2 regions of the Streptomyces sp. NPDC097595 genome follow, and region 2 is predicted to be linked to the other one. Evidence: riboswitches for the same ligand, from Rfam matches in the RefSeq annotation. Region 2 holds a riboswitch; the other holds the start of a gene.
The links. A riboswitch is a leader RNA that binds a small molecule or an ion and turns the genes downstream of it on or off. The one in region 2 is predicted to bind cyclic di-AMP.
Positions count from the first base shown of each region.

Region 1: another riboswitch for cyclic di-AMP. It lies ahead of ACIQZN_RS07495 (NlpC/P60 family protein); the one in region 2 lies ahead of ACIQZN_RS33340 (M23 family metallopeptidase).

Region 1 is NZ_JBIWCN010000004.1:83,225-87,426, forward strand. Features, by position in the region: gene pcrA (DNA helicase PcrA) at 1-1,260, opposite strand, end outside; cyclic di-AMP (ydaO/yuaA leader) riboswitch at 1,422-1,572, shown strand; gene ACIQZN_RS07495 (NlpC/P60 family protein) at 1,571-2,719, shown strand; gene ACIQZN_RS07500 (hypothetical protein) at 2,770-3,123, opposite strand; gene ACIQZN_RS07505 (NlpC/P60 family protein) at 3,433-4,202, shown strand, end outside.
Region 2 is NZ_JBIWCN010000030.1:55,189-59,390, reverse strand. Features, by position in the region: gene ACIQZN_RS33345 (aldo/keto reductase) at 1-608, opposite strand, end outside; gene ACIQZN_RS33340 (M23 family metallopeptidase) at 818-1,987, opposite strand; cyclic di-AMP (ydaO/yuaA leader) riboswitch at 1,999-2,152, opposite strand; gene ACIQZN_RS33335 (PP2C family protein-serine/threonine phosphatase) at 2,362-3,525, opposite strand; tRNA gene ACIQZN_RS33330 (tRNA-Met) at 3,695-3,768, opposite strand; gene ACIQZN_RS33325 (SHOCT domain-containing protein) at 3,937-4,202, shown strand, end outside.

The DNA of each region.
Region 1 (4,202 bases), on a different contig from region 2:
GACGGCGACGTCGCCGGCCTTCGCGTCGCCCGCGTCGGTGAGGCGGTCGATCTCCTCGGCGACGAACTGGGCCTCGTCGTGCTCGGTGTCCGCGACGTAGCCCGTGATGCGGGCGCCGGTGCCGGCGTTGGTCCAGAGGTTCTTGGGGCGGCGGCTCTCGTTGCGCTCGATGACCGCGTTGGCTGCGGACAGGATCGTCTGGGTGGAGCGGTAGTTCTGCTCCAGGAGGATCGTCGTCGCGTCCGGGTAGTCCTCCTCGAACTGGAGGATGTTGCGGATGGTCGCGCCCCGGAAGGCGTAGATCGACTGGTCGGCGTCACCCACGACGCACAGCTCGGCGGGGGCGTTCTCCGGACCGGCCGGGCCGACCAGCTCGCGTACCAGCGTGTACTGGGCGTGGTTGGTGTCCTGGTACTCGTCGACCAGGACGTGCCGGAAGCGGCGGCGGTAGTGCTCCGCGACGTCCGGGAACGCCTGGAGCAGGTGGACCGTCGTCATGATGATGTCGTCGAAGTCCAGCGCGTTGGCCTCGCGCAGCCGGGCCTGGTACATCGCGTACGCCTGGGCGAGCGTCTTCTCGAAGCCGTCGGCCGCCTGGCCCGCGAAGGTCTCCTCGTCGATGAGCTCGTTCTTGAGGTTGGAGACCTTGGCGGTGAAGGACTTCGGCGGGTACCGCTTCGGGTCCAGCTCCAGATCGCGGCAGACCAGGGCCATGAGCCGCTTGGAGTCGGCCGCGTCGTAGATCGAGAACGAGGACGTGAAGCCGAGCTTCTTGGACTCGCGGCGCAGGATGCGGACGCAGGCGCTGTGGAAGGTCATGACCCACATCGCGTTGGCCCGGGGCCCGACGAGCTGCTCGACGCGCTCCTTCATCTCGCCGGCGGCCTTGTTGGTGAAGGTGATCGCCAGGATCTGGCCGGGGTGGACGCCCCGCTCGGCCAGCAGGTGGGCGATGCGGTGGGTGAGCACCCTGGTCTTGCCGGAGCCGGCGCCCGCGACGATGAGCAGGGGCGACCCGGCGTGCACGACGGCGGCGCGCTGCTCGGTGTTCAGCCCGTCGAGCAGCGCCTCGGGGTCGATGACCGGGCGGTGCGCGCCGTCGCGGTAGTACGCGTCACGGGGCGGCGGGGGCCCCTCGAACACGCCCGCGAACAGGTCCTCCGGCACCGCTTCGGGTGCGGAGTCCTCGGGGGGCGGCGGGGGCGCGTCCTCCTCCTGCTGGAGGCCGGCCAGGAAACTGTCGTCAAAGAGGCTGCTCATCGCTGTCCGAGTCTAAAGCTCTCCACTGACACCCGGTCCCGCTCCGAAAAGGTCACGGAAATGTATCGGGCATATCGCACACCAACCTTCACAGCGGCCCCATCAGTTGGCTAGCGTGCACGTTCGGACGGCCCGTACCCCCAGAGGCGACCTACGCCGAGCGTGCCGCCACGCCGAATCCGGGCCCGCCCGGAACCGGGGACCCACACGCAGTACCGGGGTGAATCGGTCCTTCCCCACCGGACCGTAGGGCAGCCTTCCGTTCCGCCCGAACCCGACAGCTAACCCGGTAGGCGGTCCACGGAAGGAGATGCCGGCCTTGGCGTCGCATCGCAAACCGCGCACCCGGATGCGCTCCACCGCCCCGGCCGTCGGGCTGACCTCGGCCGCGCTGGCCTCGGTGACCCTGCTGTCCTCCCAGAGCGCGATGGCCGCGCCCGCGCCGAAGCCGAGCATCGAGGAAGTCCAGAAGAAGGTCGACGACCTGTACCGGCAGGCCGGCACCGCGACCCAGAAGTACAACCAGGCCAAGGAGGCCACGGACCAGCAGAAGTCCAAGGTCGACTCGCTCCTGGACGACGTGGCCAAGCGCACCGAGAAGGTGAACGACGCCCGCAGGACGCTGGGCAACTACGCCGCCGCCCAGTACCGCAACGGCGGCCTCGCGCCGACCGCGACCTTCTTCCTGGCCGACGACCCTCAGTCGTTCTTCGACCAGACGCACCTCATGGACCGGATGGCCGAGCGCCAGCAGCAGGCGGTCACGGAGTTCCGTACGCAGCAGGCGAAGGTGTCCAAGCAGCGGGCCGAGGCCGTGGAGAGCCTGGAGACGCTGACCGAGTCGCAGGCCGATCTGCGCACCAGCAAGCAGAACGTCCAGACGAAGCTGACCGAGGCCCGGACGCTGCTGTCGAAGCTGACCGCCGAGGAGAAGGCGCGTCTGGCGGAGCTGGAGCGCAAGAAGGAGGCGGAGGCCGAGCGGAAGGCCGCCGAGCTGGCGAAGAAGCAGGCCGCCGCCCGGAAGGAAGCCGAGCAGAAGGCCAAGGAGTCGGGCGGCGGCGGTACGGAGACGGGTTCCGGCTCGGACACCGGCTCCGGGAGCAGCGCCTCCACGAAGGCGGAGAAGGTCCTCGCGTTCGCCCGCGCCCAGCTCGGCAAGCCGTACGTCTGGGGGGCGACCGGCCCCTCCTCGTACGACTGCTCAGGACTGACGCAGGCGGCCTGGAAGGCGGCGGGCGTCGACATCCCGCGTACCACCTGGGACCAGGTGAACGTCGGGACGCGGATCGCGACGGCCGATCTGCAACCCGGTGACCTGGTCTTCTTCTACGACGACATCAGCCACGTCGGGATCTACAAGGGCGACGGGATGATGATCCACGCGCCGAAGCCCGGGGCGAACGTGCGCGAGGAGTCGATCTACTACATGCCGATCTACGGGAGTGTGCGCCCGGCCTGACCGGGGAAGAGGGCCGGTCCGCGCGGACCGGCCCTCCCGCTTGGCGCGGCTCAGGTCCAGAGCGTGGCGATGAAGATGTTCGCCAGGGTCAGCGCGCCGACCGCCGCGAAGGCCCCCTTCTCGACCTTCTCCTCGTCCCTCTTGATGTAGACGAGCCCCAGGATCACGACCAGGAACAGCAGCTTGATCCCGATCTTGACGTTGTTCACGGGGTGGTCGTCGGCCTGGTCCAGGCCGACCAGGGCGACACCGGTGACGAGCATGGTCAGCGCACCGTGCAGCATCCCGGGGACGAACCGGGCGGTGCCGGCCTTCATCGCCTTCATCTGGCCGAGGAAGCCGCCGAGCAGGGCGGCGATGCCGATGATGTGCAGGGCGACGACGAAATCGATGAGTACGCGCATGGTTCCGCACCCTAGAACCCGCTCCCCGGACCGCTCCGGGCAGGGTGGGGCCTACGGGTCGCTTGAATGATGAATGCACTTTTTGCCTGATTCTGTCGCCCTTCTCCTGGTCACCCGGGCTTCAAGAGCGGTCATCCGGCGACAATGCCACGCCAAGAGCGGGCAATAACCGCCATAACGACACCTTTCCGTGACCTCGGATTAGCGTCCCTTCCCGGTGGCCGTGGACCAGGGACCGTCCTCGCCGGCCACCGGAGCATCCCGCCGGTACACCCCGTCGGGCCGTCGCACGGAAGGACGCCCGCCCCCGTGGCAGCGCATCGCAAACCCAGGCAGCGCCTCACCACCGCCTCCGCGGCCCGCACCGCGGCGACCCTCGCCGTCGCCGGAGCCGCGACGGCCGCCGTGCTGCCCGGAGCCGCGCACGCGGACCCCGCGCCCACCGCGAAGCAGGTCAAGGCCCAGGTGGACCGGCTGTACCGGGAGGCGGAGGTCGCCACCGAGAAGTACAACGGCGCGAAGTCCGAGGCGACCGCCGCCGCCAAGTCGGTCGACGCCCTGCGCGACGAGGCCGCCCGCAGGACCGCCCGCCTCAACACCGCCCGCGACGTGCTCGGCGCGTACGCCGCCGCGCAGTACCGGTCCGGCGGGATCGACCCCTCCGTGCAGCTGGCGCTCTCCTCCGACCCGGACCAGTACCTGCGCCGCGCCACCTACGCGGAGCAGGCCGGTGAGCGCCGGGCCACCGAGGTGCGCTCGGTGCGCCGCCAGGTCGCGGAGATCGCCCAGGTACGCGCCGAGGCGGCCGGCAGGCTCACCGAGCTGGCCTCCCGGCAGGCCGCCCTGAAGGAGCACCGGGCGACCGTCCGCGCCAAGCTGGCCGAAGCCCGCCGCCTGCTCGCCCGCCTCACCCCGGCCGAGCGCGCCTCCTACGACGCCTCCGAGGACGGGCGCGGGGCCGGCCACGCCGACCGCGGCACCCCGCGCTCCGCCGTCGCCGCGCCCAACGCCCGCGCCGCCCAGGCGGTCGCCTTCGCCTACAACGCCCTGGGCAAGCCGTACGTGTGGGGCGCGACCGG
Region 2 (4,202 bases):
GCGTCGGCGGCGGTGTCCTGGAGCTCGCCCTCGTAGGTGTACCGGGAGACGAGGTTGTAGTGCGGCTGGAGCGCCACATAGCGGGCCAGGCCCTCGCGTTCGGAGAAGTCCAGCGAGGCGCGCAGCCGCGCGGCGCTGATGTTGGAGGCGGCGATCTCGCGGACCTTGCCCTCCTTCACCAGCTCGTCGAGGGCGGTGATGATCTCCTCGACCGGGACGGTCTCGTCGTCGAAGTGCGTGTAGTACAGGTCGATGTGGTCCGTGCCGAGCCGGCGCAGCGACTCCTCGGCGGCCGACTTGATGGTGGGCGCCGAGAGGCCCTTGTAGCCGGGGAGGGCACCGACCTTGGTGGCCACCACGACATCGGACCGGTTGCCGCGCGAGGCGAGCCACTTGCCGATGACGGTCTCGGACTCGCCGCCCTCATTGCCGGGAACCCAGTGCGAGTAGGCGTCGGCGGTGTCCACGAAGTTGCCGCCGGCCGCCGCGTACGCGTCGAGAACGGCGAAGGACTGGTCCTCGTCCGCGGTCCAGCCGAAGACGTTTCCACCGAGGCAGAGCGGGAAGACCTGGAGGCCGGACGGGCCGAGATTGCGCAGTGAAGTCATGAGTGGAACAACGGCTTCCGGCCCGCTCGCTATTCCGGCCCACTCGCCATTCCGTGCCGTCTACATCCGGCGGCCCGCGGCCACGCGAACCGGCAGCCCTGACGTCGGGGGGGGTATGCGTCAGGGCTGCCGGGGTTCGGAAGGCCGCGTGCGGGAAGGGCGGCCGGGCGTATGCGGGGAAGGGCCGGGGCGCCGGAAGAGAGGAGACCTCAGACGGTCAGACCGCGGGCGCGCAGCCAGGCCATCGGGTCGATGCCGGTGCCGTCCGGGGTGTGGACCTCCAGGTGGAGGTGCGGGCCGGTCACGTTGCCGGTCGCGCCGACGCGGCCGATGGTGTCGCCGGTGGTGACCTTCTGGCCGACCGTGACGCCGATCGAGGACTGGTGGCAGAACCACAGCTCGGTGCCGTCCTCCAGCTCCAGCACCGTGCGGTAGCCGTAGGCGCCGGACCAGCCGGCCGACTTGATGGTGCCGGTGTGGATGGCCTTGATCGGGGTGCCGGTCGGGGCCGCGAAGTCGAGGCCCGTGTGGTAGCCGGAGGACCACATCGAACCGGCCTCGCCGAACGTCGAGGTGATCGTGTACGAGGAGGTGGGGATGGCGTAGCTGGCGGCGAGCTTGGCCAGGCGCAGGGCCTCGGCCTTCTTCTTCGCCTCCTCCTCCGCCTTCTTCTTCTCGGCGGCGGCCTTGGCCTCGGCCTCGTCCTGCTGCTTCTTCGCCTCGGCGGCCGCCTTCTCGGCAGCGGCCTTCTCCTCGGCCGCCTTCGCCTCGGCGTCGGCGGCACCCTGCTGCTGCTCGGCCTGCTGGAGGATGCGGGCGCGCAACGCCTCGCCGGCGTCCGTGGTGCCCTGCTCGGCCTCGGTGGTGGTGATGCCGGCGGTGGTCAGCGGGGCGGCGGCGGTGGCGGTCGCGGGGGTTTCGGCCTCGCTCTCGCCGGAGAACAACGCGCCTACGCCGGGAAGGGACTTGGCGTCGGGGAGATTGTCCGCGATGGAATCGGGAAGAGAGATGGAGACCGGCGGTTTGCTCTGCGCGGTGGCCATGCCGCCCGCGCCGACGGCCGCGATGACACCGACGCCGAGGACGGTGGAGCTACGGGCCAGACCATTGCGCTGCTTGGCGACACGGTGCTTGCCGCGGACGGGGCGGACGGACTCCTCGGTGGGGTTCCATTCCTCCCAGGTCCGCTCGGAGTCGGCGTCGTCGGCGCGGAAGCCGCTGCCGAAACCGGCGCCGGTGGCGAAGCCGTTGCCCTGATCGGTCACGTAGTCACCGCCCTGTTCCGGGATGTAGGCGGTGCCGGGGCCGGACGCGAAGTCGGCGCCGTACTCGGGCACGAACCGGGAAGGCGATTCGGGGGCAGGCTTGTTGGACGCCACGCGGGCGCGCTCCTTTCCTTCCTTCTCGCCTACCGGGTTAGCTGACGGGTTCGGAGCAGGAAGGTCTCCTACGGGTTCCTTCGCCTCTTGTGAAGACGACGATGCCCGATTCACCCCATGTAGGTGGTTCCCCGGTTCCCTTGCGGAATTCGGCGCACGCGCGCGGCGCCGTCCTGACGACGGCTGGGACAACCGCGCTGCGTTATCGAACGTTAATAGACAGACGGCTCCGATTCCAAGCTGTTCCCACTGATCGTTCACGTGCTCGGCCTGGACTTACGGGGCACAACAGGGTGGAATCGGGCGAGTTGATCGGCGTTCAGCCACTACGCGTTTTCTGACGTTGCGTCAACTGTTATGCGGAGCGGCGCCCCTCAGTCACTGAGCGTGGTACCCCGCTTGACGATCTTCACCGTCCTGCGCCGGTCGGGCTGCCCCTTCGCCGGCCTGGCCACCGCGAGCAGCGCCATGTCGTCGGTCGACTCGCCCCCCGTATGCAGCCGTACGTCGTCGGTCAGCGCGGACAGCAGCTCCTCCGGGCCGGGGAAGAGCCGCCCGCCCAGCCGCTCCGCGGGGTCGTAGAAGACACCGTCGGCGTCCCGGGCCTCCGACAGGCCGTCCGTGTAGAACAGCAGCGTCCCGCCGGCCGGCAGCTCCCACTCGTCCGAGCGGTCCGGCCGCACCCCCAGGTCCATGCCCAGCGGAAGCGCGGGCTCCGAGGGCGTCAGTGCCTCCACCGCCCCGTCCCCGTGCAGCAGCAGCGGATCCGGATGGCCGCGGTTCACGATCCGTACGTGCTCCGCGCCCGGCGGGATCTCCGCGAGCACGGCGGTCACGAACCCCTCGAACGCGTCCAGATTGCTCCGCCGTACCGACTCACGCGCCAGCGCGCGCTCCAGCCGCTGCGCCACGCCCTCCAGCGACTTCTCCTGCTCGGCCGCCTCCCGGAACGCCCCGATCACCACCGCCACCGCGCCGACCGCCTCCAGCCCCTTCCCGCGCACATCGCCCAACACCAGCCGTACGCCGTACGGAGTGTCAGCGGCCGCGAAGAGGTCGCCCCCGACGAACTCGTCCGCCTGCGCCGCCTCGTACCGCGCGGCCACCTGGAGTCCGCCGATCCGCTCGGGCGGGGCGGGCAGCACGGCCCGCATGGCCGTCTCGGCGATGATCCGGGCGGATGCCAGCTGATCGTTCCCGCGCCGCACGACCCGGTTGATCACCCCGGCCTGGAAGGCGACCGTCAGCACGGTGAGCATCTCGATGAACGGGACCGCGCCCGGTAGGTCCCCGGTGTAGAGCCGCATCGCGGCGATCGCGACGACCCCGGCGAGCCCGATCCGGAGGGTGGCGCCGAGACCGAAGAACGGCGCGGCGATCAGCGGGGCGGCCGCGAATATCGGGACTGCGGTGAAGGCGGGCGGGGTGAAGTAGTCGAAGGCCACCCCCACGACGATCATCGCGGCGGGCAGCACCCGGACGAAGCGGCGGCTGCCCGCGCCGTCACGCCCTCGCCACCGTCGCGTCCACTTCCCCACCTGCGGTCTCCTGCCCGGTGCCGCCGCGGCCGGTACCGCGCACCCTCCCCCAGCCTCGCCGCTGCCCGGCCGGCGGGCGACTCCTCGGCCGCCGATGGGGCGAGGGGGCGGGGCGCCGACAATGCATCGGGCCCGGCACGCTGCTTGCGTGCCGGGCCCGATGTTTCAGTAGCGGGGACAGGATTTGAACCTGCGACCTCTGGGTTATGAGCCCAGCGAGCTACCGAGCTGCTCCACCCCGCGTCGGTGAACCCAACTCTACGTCATGTTCGGGGCCCTCATGACCACGGCCCGGCCGCCTCGGCCCGCGCACCCCTCCACCCCTCGGCCCACACCAACGGGCAATGGGGTGAATGCGGTGATATGACTGTTTTCAGATTCAGCAACCCGACGCGGATCCGGGAGTGGACGATGGACGACTATCCCCTGCTCAACCTGTTCTGGACGATGCTCTGGTTCTTCCTCTGGATCATGTGGCTCTTCCTCCTCTTCCGGGTCATCATGGACATCTTCCGCAGCCATGACCTGAGCGGCTGGGGCAAGGCCGGCTGGCTGATCCTGGCGCTGGTACTGCCCTATGTGGGCGTGCTGATCTACGTGATCGCGCGCGGCAAGTCCATGGGCAAGCGCGACGTCCAGGAGGCGAAGGAACGCGACGCAGCCTTCAAGGCGTACAT